One region of the Actinomadura scrupuli genome, then DNA from elsewhere that is predicted to be linked to it. Evidence: riboswitches for the same ligand, from Rfam matches in the RefSeq annotation. Region 1 holds a riboswitch; each other region holds the start of a gene.
What was found. A riboswitch is a leader RNA that binds a small molecule or an ion and turns the genes downstream of it on or off. The one in region 1 is predicted to bind cyclic di-AMP.
Positions count from the first base shown of each region.

Region 2: it holds a riboswitch for cyclic di-AMP, as region 1 does, so the genes downstream of both, ACRYCC_RS26730 (C40 family peptidase) here and ACRYCC_RS28290 (C40 family peptidase) in region 1, are expected to answer to the same signal.
Region 3: it holds a riboswitch for cyclic di-AMP, as region 1 does, so the genes downstream of both, ACRYCC_RS00285 (NlpC/P60 family protein) here and ACRYCC_RS28290 (C40 family peptidase) in region 1, are expected to answer to the same signal.
Region 4: it holds a riboswitch for cyclic di-AMP, as region 1 does, so the genes downstream of both, ACRYCC_RS38900 (C40 family peptidase) here and ACRYCC_RS28290 (C40 family peptidase) in region 1, are expected to answer to the same signal.

Region 1 covers NZ_JBPCCU010000006.1:578,609-583,253, forward strand. The annotation lists gene ACRYCC_RS28275 (M56 family metallopeptidase) at 1-215, opposite strand, end outside; gene ACRYCC_RS28280 (TetR/AcrR family transcriptional regulator) at 512-1,090, opposite strand; gene ACRYCC_RS28285 (hypothetical protein) at 1,119-2,549, shown strand; cyclic di-AMP (ydaO/yuaA leader) riboswitch at 2,925-3,078, shown strand; gene ACRYCC_RS28290 (C40 family peptidase) at 3,137-4,117, shown strand; gene ACRYCC_RS28295 (DUF6153 family protein) at 4,184-4,645, shown strand, end outside.
Region 2 covers NZ_JBPCCU010000006.1:222,433-227,077, reverse strand. The annotation lists gene ACRYCC_RS26740 (hypothetical protein) at 1-163, shown strand, start outside; gene ACRYCC_RS26735 (MFS transporter) at 167-1,447, opposite strand; gene ACRYCC_RS26730 (C40 family peptidase) at 1,540-2,556, opposite strand; cyclic di-AMP (ydaO/yuaA leader) riboswitch at 2,571-2,718, opposite strand; gene ACRYCC_RS26725 (arginine deiminase) at 2,866-4,062, shown strand; gene ACRYCC_RS26720 (ATP-binding protein) at 4,128-4,625, opposite strand.
Region 3 covers NZ_JBPCCU010000001.1:60,882-65,526, reverse strand. The annotation lists gene ACRYCC_RS00300 (RDD family protein) at 329-802, opposite strand; gene ACRYCC_RS00295 (RDD family protein) at 809-1,495, opposite strand; gene ACRYCC_RS00290 (amino-acid N-acetyltransferase) at 1,492-2,010, opposite strand; cyclic di-AMP (ydaO/yuaA leader) riboswitch at 2,230-2,409, shown strand; gene ACRYCC_RS00285 (NlpC/P60 family protein) at 2,515-3,429, shown strand; gene ACRYCC_RS00280 (LuxR family transcriptional regulator) at 3,499-3,711, opposite strand; gene ACRYCC_RS00275 (LacI family DNA-binding transcriptional regulator) at 4,174-4,645, shown strand, end outside.
Region 4 covers NZ_JBPCCU010000012.1:245,087-249,731, forward strand. The annotation lists gene ACRYCC_RS38890 (hypothetical protein) at 33-404, shown strand; gene ACRYCC_RS38895 (hypothetical protein) at 923-1,255, shown strand; gene ACRYCC_RS38900 (C40 family peptidase) at 1,309-2,331, opposite strand; cyclic di-AMP (ydaO/yuaA leader) riboswitch at 2,337-2,487, opposite strand; gene ACRYCC_RS38905 (lysylphosphatidylglycerol synthase transmembrane domain-containing protein) at 2,841-3,965, shown strand; partial or broken gene ACRYCC_RS38910 (phosphatase PAP2 family protein) at 4,115-4,645, opposite strand, start outside.

The DNA.
Region 1 (4,645 bases):
CACTCAACAAGATCATGACCAGGAGTCGGCGGCGACAGCAGTGCCAACACGATCAGCGCACTGAGTGCCGCATAGGTTCCCGCGAGTGTTCCCAACCAACAGGTCACGGCGGAACTTGGATGTGCCGACATCCACCGGGCCCGACCGAGAACCGGTACGACCAAGATGCCCAACACGATCACTACGCCTGTCAGCACCATCGCTACGGTCAGCATGCCTAGTCACCCCAGGTGAGGTGGTCGGCCGTTCGCAGTAGAGGAGACTCGCCTAGTTGCTTCAGGTGGTGGACGAGCTGGGCCGACACGGCTCTGGGGCCACCTTCGCGGACTCGTAGAGGACCGTTGACCGCGCATGCCACGCCCTTGATCGTCTGCCTCCATGAACCTGTCAGACCGGACACGGAACCTCCTTACGCGGACGCTTCATTGTGTCGCATGACCGCAATGGTCGAGCGGCCCTCCGCGCACTCGTTCGAACGTTTCGGCTGCTGGCCTTTCGCGCAGCCCGTCGACTATGTGGTCAGGCCATTGAGGACCAGGTCCATGACAGCATTGCGGGCGGTCTCGGCGTCCCAGTGATGGCCGGCCCGCAGGTGGATGTAGCCCCAGCCAGCGGTGTTGAACAGGACGGTCGCGGTGACTATGGGAGATACCTTCCGCAGTGACCCATCCGCCGCACCGTCCCGCAGAAGCCGTTCGAAGGGTTCGGCGAACACGTCAACCAGCAACGCATCGGGCCCTGGCCGGTGGAAGACCTCACCCTGGGCCAGGAACATTCCAGCCAGCAGATCCAGATGCTGATCCGCGGCCCCGCAGATGGCCTCCAACGCGGCGCGCAGTCGCTCGGCGGCCGTTCCGCTGCCCGTCAGCGCAGGCCAAATGGCCGCACGGTAGGTCTCGGCCGCTCGCACCGTCAATGCGGCGATGAGTTCTTCCCTACTGACCTTCCGGCGGAAGAATGTTGCCCGCGACATCCCGGCCGTCTCGGCGATCCGCTCCAGGGTCGTCTCGGCAAGCCCCCAGCGAGCGATGGCCCGCTCCGCCGCGTCGATCAGTCGAGGATCAAGCACCTCTTGACGTTGCATCACCATCTCATCATAGTTGAGACATGAGAGTCTCATGTTCGAGTCAAGGCAGTCTCAATCCAATCGAGGGCGCGTTGATAGCCTTGGCCGGGGGTGTGTCCCTGCTGGCGACGTACTGGGACGACGCCTGGCACATCGCGGCCGCGACAGCGCGCTGATCCCACCGCATCTGGCCCTGTACGGCTCGGTGGCAGCGGCCGGACTGATCGTCGTCAACTGGGGACTCCGGGCGCTGATCCGTTCCCGTTCGCTGTCGGCGGTTTTGCGGCATCCGCCGCTCCTGCTGGTCGGCCTCGGTGGCTCGTTCACCCTGGCCTCGGCACCGGTCGACGCTGCCTGGCACGCGGCCTACGGACGGGACGCCGTGCTGTGGAGCCCGCCACACATGCTCATCATCCTGGCTTCCACGACGATGGCGATCGGCGTCCTTGCTGGACTCCGGCCGACCCGGACAGGAATCGTCGAGACCGCTGTTGCGGCGCTGGTGCTGGGCAGCCTGACCATGGCGGTAGTGGAGTACGACACCGACGTGCCACAGTTCCAGGAGGTGTTCTACCTCCCGGTATTGCTCGGCACAGCAGTCTTCGCCGCCGCCGTTGTTCAGAAGCTCATCCCACGGCGGTATGCAGTCACCGGGATGGTCGCCATCTATGGCGCCGCGCGTCTGGTCATTGCGCTCACGCTGTGGGGGCTCGGACACAGCGCCCCTGACATGCCAATGGCGATCCTAGGGCTGGCCGCCATGGATCTGCCATTGCGTACCAGCAGGTTCCGCTTGGCTGCGGGTGCGGCCGGTGTGTCCCTCCTGGCGTGGGCTGCGGCCGTCCTGGGCATCTCAAGCCTGCATCCGGGTGCCATCGGTATGGTCGCGTTTCCGACCCTGCTGTTGTTCGCCGCCTTGCTCGCGACTGGACGACGGCAATCCAGAGCGCTCGAAACCACCGCCGTGCTCCTCGCGGCGGCCGTGCTCGCTCTGGAGCCCGCATCGCCCGCCCGTGCACATGATCCTGGGCAAGGAACGCCCATAGCCTCGGCTCTGTTCACCGTGACCACCGATCAGGCGGGCTTGGTGCAACTCATAGTCGGGCCCTCGTCGGATTGCGACCAGTTTGCACCGCAGCGAGTTGTCGCGCGCCGTGCCGGTCAAACGATGGCCGCTCCGTTGATCGCGGTCGGGGGCTGCCGGTTTTCCGGCGTCCTTCGTTTGCCGCGGACAGGGCGATGGTTCGTCTACGCCGACTTCATGCTCTCCGGTCGGCCCGCTGAGGGATGGCTGCCTGTCCTGTCCAACCGAGCGGGTGTGACGACGAAGACAGGTCAGCTCTACCGGCCGGCAGAGCAGCAGGGAGTGTCGGCCGGTGAGATCGGCTCAGGTGTCGCTATTTACGCGTCCGGTCTGTTACTGCTCGGACTGGCGTTGCATCTGATTCGGCGGGTGCCCCATCAGCCTGGTGGACCGACCTAAGACATACCGTGTTGGCCTGTGAACGTCATCGGCCACTGGCGCAGAGCCAGTCGTGGGCGTGATGGTCCGGATCAGAGCCTGCAGGACTTCGGGCCGGTTCCGTTCGCGCGATGGAGGCCGACCAGGCGTTGCGGTAGCTACGGCTGCGACGCCGCACGCTGTTGGTGCTGCTTACGCCGCCCGTACCGGGTCATGCCGGCGAGTGGCATTGAGGCCTGTGCACTTCCGAAGGGAATGCGCCTGAGTGATCCTCTGGCCGATCGGCAGACTACTGAGACTGATGCGAAAAACGGACAGCTTTGAGATAAACGCGACATCTAGGTGGCCGTTCTCCTACACTCTGTAGGAGTCATCGCCTGGCGCTCCCCCCGAGCAGCGGTGGCACCGCCGAGTCCGGGGCCTGCGAAGGTGTGCCCGGGATCCGGGGACCCAGCGTTACCTGGGGTGAATCCGCTCAGCATCGAGCGGTAGGGCGTAACTCCTCGCCCGAACCCGTCAGCTAACCCGGTAGGCGGCGAGGAGAGGAGTCGTGCGTGCCGCGTACGCGCCCTGGAGCTGTCCGTTCGTATCTGTCCCGCGTTGGCCGGGTGTCCTTGGCCGGGGTCATGGTGGGTGCCGCGATCGCCGTGGTTCCGGTGAGCTCGGTGGCTGCGGAACCGAAGCCGACTCGCAAAGAGCTGACTGCTCAGGAGAAGAAGCTCGCCGATCAGCTCGAGAAGATGACCGAGCAGTACAACGGGCTGCAGGTTCGTCTCAAGCAGGCGCAAAAGGCGGCCAAGTCCGCTGCCGATGGTGCCAGGGCACAGCAGCGGAGCTTGGAGACGGTGCGGCTGAAGGTTGCCCAGATGGCGGCTGAGAGCTACAAGAGCGGTGGCCTGGACCCTGCTGTGGCGCTTGCCGGCGCGAAGGACCCGCAGGCGCTGCTGGACCAGTCGGCCACGTTGAACTACTTCACCTCCCAAGGCAGCACTCAGGTTCGCGACCTTCTGCAGGTCCTGCAGGCGAGCACCCGCGCGCAGAAGGCCGCCCAGGACCGCACCGCCCAGGTCAAGAGCCTGAGCCGGGCCTCCCAGCAGAAGCTGACCGACATCCGGAGTGCGCTGAAGAAGGTCCGCGGAAAGCTTGGTCAGTCGACGGCCAGCGGTGGCCCGGCTCCTAACGTCGCACCCGGGGGCGCCTCTGCTAAGGCGATGGGAGCCGTCCGGGCGGCGCTGGCCCGCCTCGGAACCCCCTACTCCTGGGGCGGCGGTGGCCCGAACGGGCCCACCTACGGTGTCGCCCAAGGCAGCAACATCAAGGGTTTCGACTGCTCCGGGCTGACGCTCTACGCCTACGCGCAGGTCGGCATCAGTCTGCCGCACTACACCGGCAGCCAGTACAACTCCGGAGTGCACGTCACCCGTGCCCAGCTCCGCCCTGGTGACCTGGTCTTCTTCTACTCCGACCTGCACCACATGGGCATGTACATCGGCAACGGCAATATGGTCCACGCGCCCCAGACCGGTGACGTCGTCAAGATCAGCCCCTTGTCCGGTCACCAATGGGCCGGCGCCGTCCGGGTCGCTTGACCGAGGCTGCCTCCGATGTTCCTCCCGGCCCTGAGGTCTGTGAGCAGTTCTCCTAGAGTTGGCTCTATGAACGGCCGTCGTTCTCAGCAGTTGCCCTTGCGGATAGCGCTGGGCGGCCTGCTGCTGGGAATGCTGTTCGCGGGCCTGCTGGCGATGCACGGGCTGCAGGCTTCCACGCCAATCGATATGGCCGGCATCCCCGTCGCGGGCATGAACACAACGGGGATGCACCATCCGGCTGGCACAGGCTCGGCGGCGACCACACGGACGACAGGTACAGGCTCGACGGGCGCCGCACAGGGCGACCATGAGCATCACGCGCCGGCACCATCTGGTCCCGCACCCGACCATCAGCACCCAGGCGGCCAGATCTGCCTGGCCCTGCTGATCATGGGCTTTGTGCTGGCCCTGCTGGCACAGAGGATCGTTGGCCGCCGTGAGCGGCCGTCATCGCTCGTCCGGCGGACTGCGCGGCTGCTCGTGCGGTGCGGGCGGCCACCACCCTCGATCTACCAGCTGGCCGTGTTG
Region 2 (4,645 bases), 360 kb from region 1:
GCCGGACCCGCTGGGCATCGCCCGGGGGTACGCCCACCAGGACCTGTTCTACCTGGCGCTGGATCTGCTCGCCCCGCTGAGCGCCGCCCTGGTGGTGGCGGCCCGGGTCAGGCGGGTACGGGCCGACGGCCGCACCCGTCCGGGCGCGGAGGGGCCGTCGTGACCGTCAGCTCGTCGGACCGGCTTCCGGGCCTGTCCGCGGCCGGGAGCGGAGAGAGAGCAGGAACGCCATGCTGACGGCACCGGCGAGCTGCAGGGCCGCCATCGTGACCAGCAGGCCGACGGCGCCGGCCCGGTCGGCCAGCGCACCGGTCAGCGCCGCGCCGAGCGCCGCCGCGCCCAGCTTCATGCTGCCGCCGGTCGTGTTGACCTGGCCCAGCCGGGCCGCCGGGGCCTCCCGCTGCCGCAGCGTCAGCGTCGCCGCGAACGCCGGCCCGTCGCAGGCCCCGGCGAGCGCGAAACAGAGGGTGCACCACGCCAGGGTGGTCGCGGTCGCGGCGGCGGCCAGCGTGATCCCGAAGGCGATCAGTCCGGTGACCACCACCCACTCGGCACGCCGCGCGGACAGCCAGCGGGCCGCGGCGAGCGAACCGCCCAGTGCCCCCAGCGCGAAGGCGGCCAGCAGCTGACCGCCCGCTGTGGCGCTCGCTCCGACGTGCCCGGCCAGCAGCACCGCGACGATGGGGACGCCGCCCATGCCGAGAAAGGCCACCGAGCTCCCGACGGTGAGGGCCCGCAGGGTGGGGTTGCGGAACAGCACCACGATCCCGCCAGTGATCATGTTCAGCCCGGCCGCCGGCGCGTCCCCGGCCCGCGCCGCCTGCGCATCCTTGTACTGCGCCGCCGGCGGGTCGTACCCGGTCTCCGCGGCGGGCGCGGGCGGTTCGACGGGGGACGGCGGCTCCGCGACGGAGGGGGACACCGACAGGAAGGACATGGTCAGGGTGCCGAGAACCGCGGCGCCGACGACCAGGACGGCGGCGGTCTGCGGTCCGGCCCAGGCGGCGGTACCCGCGACGAGCCCCGGCCCGGCGATGCCCGCCAGGTTGTAGCTCGCCGACTCCAGCCCGTACGCCCTGGTCAGCCCGGGCCGGGAGACGATGCGCGGGAGCAGGCTGGTCAGCGCGACCACGATGGGTTCGGTGCATCCCACGGCGGCCGCGGCGAGCACGGCCAGCGGCAGCGGGACGCCCCCGGCGACGACCAGCAGCAGCGCCACCGCGCAGGCGTAACCCCCGGCCAGCAGGGTCGCGAAGAGCCGCGTGCGGCCGACCCGGTCCAGGGCGTTGCCGAGTATCGGACCGGACACCACGTAGGGCAGCAGCACCGCGGCCAGCAGGAAGCCGCTCGACGCGGCGCGACCGGTCCGGTCCTGTACCAGCAGGACCAGCGCCGTTCCGGTTCCCTCGGCCGAGACGCGCAGCAGGGTGGCGGCGGTGAAATGCACCGCATGCGGAAATCTGTCGATTCACGCATGGTACGGGGCGGTCTTCCGGATGGTCCCCGGCTTCCGAGGGCGATCACGGCCGGCCGCATCCGTCAGGTGAGCCGTCCCCCGCCCTTGAAGTTCTGCCGGTAGGAGCCCTTGGTGATGTCGGAGATCTTGACCACGTCACCGGTCTGCGGGGCCTGGATCATCAACCCGTTGCCGACGTACATCCCGACGTGGTGGATGCTCGGGTAGAAGAAGACCAGGTCGCCGGGCTGCAGGTTGTCGAAGGAGATCCGGCTGTTCGCGGTGAAGGAGTACTGCGCCTGGCTGGTGCGCGGGATCGACACCCCGGCGGCCTGCCACGACCGCAGGGTGAGGCCGGAGCAGTCGAACGTGGTCGGCCCGGTGGCCCCGTAGACGTACCGGTTTCCGAGCTTGGAGAAGGCGTACTGCAGGGCCTTGAGCGCCTTGCCGGTGGCGGGGCCTATGTAGGGCCGCGGCGTGCTGTCGCCGTTCTTCGGGATCCCGCCGGCGGCCGCGACCGCCTTCATCTGCTGGGCGATGTCCTTGTCGAGCTGGGCCTTCTGGGTCCGCAGCGTGGCCAGCGTCCGGTTGACGTCGGCCAGGGCCTGCTGTGCCTGGCCGTGCGCGAACGTCAGTCGCTGGGCCGAGGAGACGAACTGGCTGAGCCGCGAGCTCCGGTCCGTCGAGAGCTTGGTGAAGATCGACACCTGGTCCAGCACGGTGGACGGATCATCCGCGGCCAGCAGCGTCTCCACCGACGTCGGGTCGCTGGCCTTGTAGGCCGAGGCCGCCATCTGGGCGACCGACCCGTGCAGCCGCTTGTACGTCGCCTGCTCGGCCGCCACCGACTTCTGCATCGCCGCGAGCTTGTGCTTGGCCTGGGCCAGCGTCGCCTGGGCCTGGTCGTACTTCTGGACGAGGATGCCGACCTTGGTGTTCAGCTGGTCGAGCTTGCGCTTGGCGACCGTCAGCGACGGCTTGGGCTCGGCCGGCGCCGCGGTGGCGGGTACTGCGATGGCCGGCACCGCCAGCAGGGTGGCGAGGGTGAGGCCCACGGTCGTCAAGGTCCGGCGTTTGAACGCCCTGTCTGCGGTGGCCACGTTCGTGGCACGCCCCTCTCTTCCACGGCCGCCTACCGGGTTAGCTGACGGATTCGGGCGAGGAAGTCGCGCCCTACGGCGCTCCGGAACGGCCGGAGGCGCCGATTCACCCCAGGGAAGAGTGGTTCCCCGGCTTCCTCGTCCGCGCGGCGCACGCTGGGGGCGGCGACCCGTGGAGTCGGAACTCGGCGGGAGCCCGATCACCGCCACCGATGGGGGGCTGGGGAGCGATCGTGCTCAGCGCATGACGTTAGCTCCCAAAGCACCCGTGTCACAACCGTTACATCAGGATCTCGTAAATTGTCATATGTGACGCATCAGCACGACGTACGCAGCGAAGTTGGACGACTACGGACCGTGCTACTGCACAGGCCGGGGGCGGAGCTGAAGCGGCTCACCCCCCGCAACAACGACAAACTGCTCTTCGACGGCATCCCGTGGGTCGGCCGGGCCCGGGACGAGCACGACGCCTTCGCGCAGGCGCTGCGGGACCGCGACGTCGAGGTGCTGTACGTGGCCGAACTCCTGCAGGACGTGCTGGAGTACGAGTCCGCGCGGGAGAAGGCGCTCGCCGGGGTGCTGGACGACCACCGGCTGGGCGACCAGCTCCGCCACGCCGTGGCGGGTCACCTGGGCGGCCTGCATCCCGAGGACCTCGCCCACGTCCTCATCGGCGGCCTGGCGCACGAGGAGCTCAAACCCGGCCACGGCCTGGTGTACGAGCTGATGGACCGGCACGACTTCATCGTGGATCCGCTGCCGAACCTGCTGTTCACCCGGGACTCCAGCGCCTGGATCGGGGACCGGGTCGCGGTGACCAGCCTGGCCATGCCGGCCCGCCGCCGGGAGACGGCGCTCACCGAGCTGATCTACGCCCATCATCCGCGGTTCGCCGGGGTCCAGACCGTCTACGACCGGACGCTGGAGCATGTCGAGGGCGGTGACCTGCTACTGCTCGCGCCCGGAGTAGTGGCGGCGGGGACCGGGGAGCGTACGACTCCGGCGGGCGTCGAGCGGCTGGCCCGGCGGGTGTTCGAGGCCAGCCTCGCGCACACCGTGCTGGCGGTGCCGATCGCCCAGGACCGCGCGACGATGCACCTCGACACCGTCTGCACCATGGTCGACGTCGACAAGGTCGTGATGTATCCGGCGGTGGCGGACTCGCTCATCGCCTATGCGGTGACCTCGGACGACGGCGGGGAACTGCGGATCGCCCCGGCCCGGCCGTTCCTGGAGGCCGCCGCGACGGCGATGGGCATCGAGCGGCTGAAGGTGATCGACACCGGCCTGGACCCGGTGACCGCCGAACGCGAGCAGTGGGACGACGGCAACAACACGCTGGCCGTGGGGCCGCGGCTGGCGGTGGCCTACGAACGGAACGTCGAGACCAACATCCGGCTGGAGGCGGAGGGCATCGAGGTGATCCAGATCAGCGGAAGCGAACTCGGCAGCGGCCGTGGCGGCCCACGCTGCATGTCCTGCCCGATCTTGCGAGACCCCTTGTAACACGGGGACTTTGGACGCTCAGGCGCTGCCGACGGGGGCACGGCAGCGCCCGAGCTGTGCCGACCTTAGCGGGTGTGGTTGAGCAGGTTCACGGTGGGGGTGGCGGATACGTCGGGAATGACGGAGACCACCGCCGGCGGGGCACCCGTACCGCTCAGCGAAGGCGGCTGGGCCCGGTGCGGAACCCGCAGAATGGCCCAGACCGTCGTGCCGCCGCCGTTCTCGTGCCGGACGCCCCAGCACTCGGCCAGGGTCTCGACGATGGCCAGGCCCCGGCCGCCCAGCGACGACAGCGTCGGACGGCTGCGGCGCGGCTCGGTGGCGGCCCCGCCGTCACTGACCGCGACCTCGATGGAGTCACCGTGCCGGGACCAGGCCACCCGGATCTGGCCGGTCTCCAGCGGGCGGGCGTGGCGCAGCGCGTTGCTCAGCAGCTCACTGATGATCACCGTCGCGTCATCGACGACGGACTCGAGGGTCCCGGATGAGAGCAGGTCCGCACTGAGGTGCCTGCGGGCGACGGCGACACTGGACATCGCGTGTGGCAGTAGTACCACGCTCACCCTCCACCTCCCTGCCGGTT
Region 3 (4,645 bases), on a different contig from region 1:
CGCGGGTCCAACAGTCCCCTATTCGGCACCACCCCTCAGGAGGCGCTCCACGTACCGGATTCACGGCATCGGACGTCGAAATACCGGGCCCGCCCGGGCGGCTTAGGGGCGGCCAACGGTCACCACCCGATCCCCGATTAACCCTGACGTAACGGCGCTAAGCGGTTACCTGCCACGGAATGCGTATGGGGCGAAGAGCCATGTGGCTCATGGACGGATGGCATGTCAAGGGTTGACGTCTTGGTCTGCGGCAACGAAATCCGTTGCCCCCGCTAGGCAAAAAAGGCCCAAAAGTTCCACCAAGGGGAACCCATACCGTCCGGGATGGTCAATTGCGGATGGACACCACGGCGGTACCGGCGATCCGGTCGTGCAAGGCCTGCCGGCGCGGCCGTTCCAGAAGCAGGCCGGCATTCGTCACCCAGAAGATGCCGGCGATCGCGCCCAGGACGGGCACGGACCGCGCGGCGATCGGCACGGCGTACACCGCGGCGCGCAGCAGCGCCTGGGCCGGGCGCGGGCGGCCGGGCGCACCGCCGGTCCCCTCCGCCGGCACCGAGACCACCCGGATCCCGGTGAGCCGCTTGCCCACGGTCTGCCCCCAGCGGGCGTGCTGGACTGAGTCGTAGACGACCAGCAGGAACGCCAGCCCGACCGAGGCCACGATCTCCGCGGTCACGCGGGGCAGCGTGGCCCGCGTGACCAGCACCACCGGCAGGGCGACCAGCAGGGTGTCGATGATCCGCGCGACCAGCCGTTGCGCGGGCTCCGCCGGTGCCCCGTCCCGCGGGCCGGCGGCCATCGCCGCCTACTCCTCTTCGTACTCGACCCGGTCGTCGATGACGACCGTGCCGGCGAACCTGTCGTGCAGCGCCTGGTGCAGCGGCTGGTCCCAGATCGCCCAGAGGTAGGACACCAGCACGCCGATGGCGGCGAAGAAGATGCCCAGCAGGGCGTAGACGAAGGGCGTGGCCACACCGATCAGCAGGAAGAAGAAAATGCCGAGCTGATAAACGACATTGTTGATCGCGGATCGCCAGACGGCCTTGGTCATGCCGATCGGCTCACCCGCCGGATCGACGTCCACCACGCTCAGTCCGAGCAGCCGCTTGCCGAGCGTCTGCCCGGACATGGTCAGCAGGACCGCTTCATAGATGAACGGAAGAACGGACATGACGATGAAGGTCGTCACCAGAATCGGGGTCGACCAGGGATCGCCCTCCTTCTGAACCCCGATGGCGCCGAGCGTGATGGGAAACACGACTGCGAAACCGGCGGCCCAGGTCAGTCCGGCATCGGCGAGCCGGGCCCCGGCACGGCGCCAGATCGACGCCAGCGGGAGATCTGCCGCCTCCGAAGGCACGTGTACATAGCCGCCGTCGTAGGAGTCGTACGAGGGCTGCCCGTAGGGCTGATTTCCATAGGGCTGCTGCCCATAAGAAGACGGACCCGACCGCTCTGGGGGGTACGGCCCGCCATAGGGGGTTTGGCTCACAGTTGTGTCTCCTCCAGACGGAGCAGCATTCGGGTGTTGCCAAGCGTGTTCGGCTTGACCCGGTCGAGGTCCAGAAACTCCGCGACGCCTTCGTCATAAGAGCGGAGAAGCTCTTCATACACCTCGGGGGAAACCGGAGTCCCCAAGATCGGCTGGAAGCCGTGCCGCGCGAAGAACTCCACCTCGAAGGTCAGACAGAACACGCGGCGCACACCCAGTTCTCGTGCGGTCTCCAGAAGCCGGCCGACGATATGGTGCCCCACCCCGTGTCCCCTGGAGGCGGGATCGACCGTGACGGTACGGACTTCCGCCAAATCCTCCCACATGATGTGCAAGGCCCCACAGCCCACGAGGCGGTCTTCGGCGTCCACCGCCACCCAGAACTCCTGGACGTCCTCGTACAGCGTCACCGTGCTCTTGGCGAGCAGCCGGCGGCCCTGTCCGGACTGCATACCGACCAGCCGCCGTATCGAGCGAACATCTGCGGTCCGGGCCCGCCTGATGGTGAAGTCCACAATCACCCGAGGGTATTGGGTCCGGTGACCGGCCTTCGCCCCGGAGCCCGGATGAGCCCGGATGAGCCCGAGGGGGCGGCCGATCCCATCACAGGACGGTTTCGTTATCAGCACCCCTTGATCACTGAACTGCTTCCACCTGCGAGTTCGCATGTTCCGGTTGGCATCCACGCCAGACTCCGTTAATGTCCGACGCTGATGTCCGCAGTCGCTCTCGAGATTGCGGACCCGCCGAGTCCAGGGGGCGCACCCAGCGTCCTGGGAGCCGGGGACCCACCTTCCCTGGGGTGAATCCGTGACAGCGCCTCCGGTGTTCCCCGCACCGGTCGCGTCCAGCGGTAGGGCTAACTCCGGCCCGAACCCGACAGCTAACCCGGTAGGCGGACGAGGAGAGGAGCTTTTGTGGAGCCTGCACGCCCAGCTACGGAATCGGGTGGCCATCACCGGCCCCCGCGTTTCCGCACCCGGGTCGGTGCCGTCGTCGGTGCCTTCTGTGCGATCTCGTTGGTCCTTCCCGTCACGGCCGGCCACGCCAAGCCGAAGCCGCCACCGGAGAGCATCAAGGACCTGAAGGGTCAGGCTTCCAAGCTGCACGACCAGATGGAGCAGCTCACCGAGCAGTACAACGGCCTCAAGGTGCGCTACCAGCAGGCCACCCGGGCCGCCAAAGTCGCCCAGGACAACGCCAAGCGGCAGGACGCCGCGCTGCAGACCGTGCAGCAGCGGGTCGGCCAGCTCGCCGCCACGAGCTACATGAACGGCGGGGTGGACCCCTCGGTGGCGTTCGCCACCGCCAAGGACCCGCAGGCGATGCTCGACCAGGCCTCCACGCTGAACTACTTCGCCGCCCAGGACGGGACCAAGGTCCAGACGCTCGCCCAGGCGATGCAGGGCGCCGTCCGGGCGCACAAGGCCGCACAGGACCGTGCCAACCAGGTCAAGACCCTGCAGAGCCAGCTGGACCAGCGCAAGAAGAAGCTCTCGGACCTGTACGGCGGCATCCGCGACAAGATCGCGAAGAAGGACCCGACCCAGCTCGCCGACCTGCCGCCGATCGTCGGTGGATCGAGCAAGGCCCAGCGGGCCCTGGCGCTGGCCCTCGCGCAGCGGGGCAAGCCCTACGTCTGGGGGGCCGCGGGGCCGAGCACCTTCGACTGCTCCGGGCTGACCATGTGGGCCTACGGGAAGGTGGGCATCAACCTGCCGCACTACACCGGCAGCCAGTGGAACTCGGGGACGCACATCTCGTCGATCTCGCAGTTGCAGCCCGGGGACCTGGTGTTCTTCTACGCCGACCTGCACCACATGGGGATGTACGTCGGTAACGGCATGATGGTGCACGCACCGCACACGGGAGACGTCGTCAGGATGGCCCCGCTGGCCGGCCGGCCGTTCGCCGGTGGGGTACGGGTCGCCTGAGCCCGCTCCGCACGAGCGTCACCGCCGAGGCCGTCTCCCCGCCGGATGGGAGACGAGCCTGTCGGAGGCTCAGATGAGCTGTCTCCGCGCGGCCCAGACCACGGCCTCGATGGGGGTGTTCACCTCGAGACGATCGCAGATGGCCCGCAATCGCCGTCTCAGTGTTCGTGCACTCAGTTCCAGTTTGCGCGCCGCGACGTCCGCGGTCACACCGCTCGCGATCTGGGCGAGCAGTTTCAGATCCTCCTCACATAGTCGAGGTTCGTCAGTGCCACGGCGCATGAGCGTGGCCTGTTCCACTCCGTCCTCCCTCGTCCGTGGTGATGACCGCGGGGATGTGGCTGGCGGCTGCGTCAGGCCGGGAGCCCCGGTGGTCCGGGGTGGGGCTACCGCCATGTGCTCTTGGCCGATGTCGGCCGGTGTGTCGTTTGCCGGGCGCGATGGGGGAACTCCCAGTAACGATTCACTCGTTGACGCGATCGGAGGCGAGGCTCTAAAGGCACTGGGGTCCGCCAGGGGGGAAGGGCCCCCCGGGTAGGTCCCCGACACGCGAAATGCCCCGGCGGCACCGGGGATGGTGGTCTCGTGCCCGGGATGGGTCATGATGCTGCCCCCTTTCACCCATCCCTTCACGTCTTCGCGTGCTTGGTCCGCGAATGGGACGTGAATCGTTTCAAGCTACGCTTCGGTCCGGAACGCTAGGCGGCCGGATCCGGACCGTCAAGCGCACAAAGATAACGATGCGTGCACCTAACATGGCGATCAGTTACATACCGCATCCCAGGTCTCCGGCCACACGTCGGCGACCTGCGGAAACCCTATGGAGTGCGGGTGGGAAGCGAGTTGGCGCGGACCAGTATCCGCGAGGTTGCAAAACGCGCGGGAGTCTCAGTTGGGACAGTTTCGAATGTCCTAAACCGGCCAGATCTGGTGGCCGAAGCAACCCGTACCCGGGTGCGCTCGGTGATCGACGAACTGGGATTCATCCGCAACGAGTCGGCCCGGCGGCTCCGCCAGGGGCCGGCGGACGCGGGCGGGCGGCCCGTGCGCGGCCGCACGCTCGGGGTGGTGGTCGGCGACATCGGCGACCCCCGCCACAGTGAGCTGGCCCGCGGCGCCGAGGCCGCGATGCACGCCGACGGGTTCGACGCGCTCTGGTGCGCCGGCGGGGGCTCGGCCGACAGGGAGAGCCGCTGCCTGGACCTGCTGGAGGAGC
Region 4 (4,645 bases), on a different contig from region 1:
CTTCACGGCTCGTTCTACAAGGAGGTAGGGCAATGCAGATCTCAAGGCGCCTGGCACTGACCATCACCGGCCTGGGTCTCGCGACCGGGAGCGTCTTCGCGGTCGGATCGGCCACCGCGGCCGAGGCCGTCAGCACCACCACCACGACCATCGTGCGTCAGCCCGGAGTCTCCGATGACTGCCGTGGCTCCCGGTGCCCCCGCCGCCACCGGGGTGAGCAGCGCCGCTACGACCCCGACGGGGACTGGAACGGCGACTGGAACCGCGACCGCAACCGGAACCGGAACCGCAACCGGAACGAGAACCTGAACGAGAACCGGAACCGGAACGAGAACGTCAACCGCAACGAGAACATCAACCGCAACACCAACATCAACCGGAACGACAACGACAACGACAACTAGCCGGTGGCGGCTGACACCGCATCGACCCGCGGACATCCCGGGGCCTGGTTCGTCCCGCCCCCGCAGGTCGAAGCGGTGACGAGGAGTTCACTCCGGCCGTGACCAGATGGCCCCCGGGCGCACCGACTGCCGAGGCAGGCGGCGCACCGGGGGCCATCGCATGTCCCACGCACCCCGCCGCGCGAAACCGCCGCTCACGCCGCCGCGAAGCCACCAGCGCCGGCTCGAAGCCGAGCCCGAAGCCGACTCGCAAGCCGGCCCGAAGCCGACCTCGAAGCGGCCGAAGGAAATGCCCGGCCAAAGCAGCATCGTGAATTGTCATCGAGGGGTAAAGCATCGCCCTTCGGAATCCCATGGTGCCGCCCCAGCGGAACACCTTTGTACAGCGTGGGGCATATCATAAGAATCCAGGCAATAAACACATGACCCCTTACGACATCCGAAGCGCGTGACCGTTCAGTCGTCTCGCGCGAGAGCGAATCCGTCCGCACGGCTTCGCTCTGCAAGGAGGTAGGGCAATGCAGATGCAGCTTCCCAAGCGCCTGGCGCTGACGGTCACCGGTCTGGGGCTCGCGGCCGGGAGCGTCTTCGCGGTCAGCCCGGCCGCCCAGGCGGAGGCCACGGCGACGACCACGACCACGACAGTGACCACGACCGGCTCGGCCGAGGCCATGACGTCCGCCGGCTGGTGCCACCGGCACCGCGGCTGCTGGCATCACCGGCACCGCCACCACCATCACCACCACGGCGGCTGGGGCGGCGACTGGAACTGGAACGGCGGCTGGGGCAACGGCTGGGGCGGTAACTGGAACTGGAACAGCAACTGGAACAGCAACTGGAACGGCTGGTGACCGCAGCGCACTGACCCATGACGTCTCGGGGCCGGGAGGCCCCGAGACGGGCGTCAGGCCACGCGCGCCGCTCCCGAGAAGGGCATGCTCGCCAACGGGCTGATCTTCACGACGTCACCGGTCTGCGGAGCGTGCACGAAGTTGCCGTTGCCGATGTACATCCCCATGTGGTGCAGGTCCGCGTGGAAGAAGACCAGGTCGCCGGGGCGTAGCTGCGCGCGGGTGACGTGCACCCCGGCGTTGTACTGGCTGCCGGTGTAGTGCGGAAGGCTCACACCGACCTGCGCGTAGGCGTACAGGGTCAGTCCCGAGCAGTCGAAGCCCTTGATGTTCGCCCCCTGGGCGACTCCGTAGGTCGGCCCGGAGGCCGAGCCACCGCCCCAGGAGTACGGGGTCCCCAGCCGCGCCAGTGCGGCGTTGACGGCCTTCATGGCCTTGGCCGAGGCGCCGCCCGCAGCGACGCTCGGAGCTCTCTGGCCGGGCGTAGCGGTCGACTGGCCGAGCTTGCCCCGGACCTTCTTCAGCGAGCTCTGGATGCTCTTGAGCTTCTGCTGGGAGGCCACACCGAGGCTCTTCACCTGGGTGGCGCGGTCCTGGGCCGCCTTCTGCGCCCGGGTGGTGGCCTGCAGGACCTGGAACAGGTCCCGGACCTGGTTGGTGCTCTGCGCGGTGAAGTAGTTCAGCGTCGCGGACTGGTCCAGCAGCGCCTGCGGGTTCTCCGCCCCGGCGAGGGACACCGCAGGGTCGATGCCGCCGTTCTTGTAGCTCTCGGCCGCCATCTGCGCGACCTTGAGCCGTACGGCGTCCAGACCCCGCTGTTGGGACCGGGCGTTGTCCGAGGCGGCCTTCGCGGCCTTCTGAGCCTGTTTGAGGCGTACCTGCAAGCCGTTGTACTGCTCGGTCATCTTCTCGAGCTGATCGGCGAGCTGCTTCTCCTGGGCGGTCAGCTCCTTGCGCGTCGGCTTGGGCTCGGCCTGCGCGGGGGTGGACGGCAACAGGGTGATCGTCATGGCCACGGCCAGCGAAACGCCGCCGAACCGGGACAGCAGGGATCGTACGGGGCGCGTTCGCTGCAACGCGCAGCTCCTCTCCTCGACCGCCTACCGAGTTAGCTGACGGGTTCGGACCGGAGCAGGCCCTACCGCTCGACGATGAGCGGATTCACCCCAGGTAACACTGGGTCCCCGGTTCCCGGCGGCACGCGGCCGGCCGGAATTCGGCGGTGTCGCCGCTGCTCTGGGGGGAGCGCGGGGCGGCGACTCCTACGGAGCGTAGGGGCCTGAGAGTTCGGACGCTACCGAAATGCCAGTTTTAACCCAACCATTCTTTGATGTGCATTGACAGGCGATTGATACTGCATGCCTGGTCATCGAGTGGCGGGCCCTCCTGCCTGCGCCGCCACGACCACGGGTTTGCGCACGTCAGAACCGGCTGGGATGCTGTCCGACGGGCCTCCGCCTGACACACCTTCGCTGTCACGGGCACTGGGCCCAGGACGATGTGCCCAGTCCGGCGGTCCTCGGGCGGTCTGGGGGACCACTACCGTAATGTGACGGCGTGACGAATCTTGCGACCGGATCCGCCCGTGGCTGACGTGGCCGCCGGGGCGGTACGCTCACGCGCCGGCGATGTCCAGGAAGCCCAGGGGATGGCGGAGAAGGACCTTCAGCGAGTGCAGCCGGCCGGTTCCGTCCGCTCGGCCCTCACCCTGCTACGCGGCGCCTCCGCGAGCTCATCGATCTCTCAGGTCCTGCTGGCCATCGGGGTCACCGCCGCGGTGATCGTCCTGGGCCTCCTGAACCTCGACACCGTACGGGCCGGGGGCACCAGCCTGGCCGGTGCGGACATGCAGTGGCTCACCCTGGCGGTGGTCTCCACCGTCGCCCTCTGGGTGGCCGGGACGATCACCCAGTTCGGTTCCATGCCGGGGTTCCCGCCGGTCGGCCGGGTGTTCGCGGTGCAGGTGGCGGCGTCGTTCGCCAACCACCTGCTGCCCGCCGGCTCCGGAGGCATCGCCGTCAACGTGCGGTTCCTCCAGCGGCACGGGCTCAGCCGTGGCGCGGCGGTGGGATCGGTGGGGCTCAACTCCCTCGTCGGGCTGGTGACGCACGTGATGCTGCTCGCCGGCGCCGTCCTGATCAGCCCGGCCGTGCTGAGCAGCGTCCGGGACAAGATCGACTGGAAGCAGCCCGTCAGAGCCGCGGAGAACAACCTGTGGATCGTGGCCGCGGTGGTGGGCGCCCTCGCCCTGATCGCGCTGCTGGTGACCCGTGGGAGGCCGGGAAGCTGGGGCCGGGTGCTCATCACCCGCTGCCGCTCGCTGTGGCGGCGCCTGGTCCGGGAGATGAAGTCGCTGGGCACCGTGGTGCGCAACCCGTCCCGTGCGGCGGCGCTCTGGCTGGGGTCCCTGTCGGTCCCGCTCCTGCACGGCATGATCCTCTACGCGGTGCTCCGGAGCATCGGAACCCCGATCGCGATGGGAACGGCCATCGCGATCTACGTGGTCGTGTCCTCGCTGTCGGCCGTCATCCCCTCGCCGGGGGGCATCGGGGCGCTGGACGTGGCGCTGGTGGCGGCCTTCGCGGCGGTGGGGGTCTCCTCCCCCGCCGCGCTCGCCGCGGTCCTGGGGTATCGGCTGCTGACGGTCTGGGTGCCGTTGCTGCCGGGAGCCTGCGTGTTCGCGGTGCTGCTGCGCCGCCGCATCATCTGAGCCCGGGTCCGCGCATAGAGCGATCCGCCGGCGGGTGACCCCCAGGGCAGCGGCCATGACCGCAACGGCAGCGATCGCAGAGCCGGCCGCCGCACGGTGACCAGTGCGGGCTTGTCCGGCCGGAGCAGCCCGGTGGCCCAGGTGGTGGCGAGGGCGACGACGACCCCGGCCACGACGTCCAGGACGTAGTGGTTGGCCGTGACCACCACGACGACGGCGGTGATGACCGGGTAGAGGTGCGAGCCCAGGCGGCCCCGGTAGCGCCGGAGCAGCGCCACGGCGACCAGGCTGGTCCACACCGCCCACGCCAGGTGCAGTGAGGGCATCGCGGCGTACTGGTCGGCCTCCACGGGCCCGCCGTGGCTGCTCCCGAAGCCGGCGGCCGCGACCGAGTCGATGTAACCGGCCCCCGGAAGCAGCCGTGGCGGCATCACCGGCAGGAAGAAGAACACCGTCATGCCGACCAGGTTGGTCGCCACCAGCGCGTTGCGGGCCCGCCGGTAGATGGTGGGGCTGCTGATGTAACACCAGGCCAGGACCGTGAGCGTGACGCTGATATGGGCGAACTGGTACCAGTACGCGGCCACCAGCGACAGGGCGTCGTGGTCGGTCAGCCACCGGTTGCTCACGCCCTCGACGTCCAGGCGAAGTGCGCGTTCGATCGCCAGGACCTCGCGGCC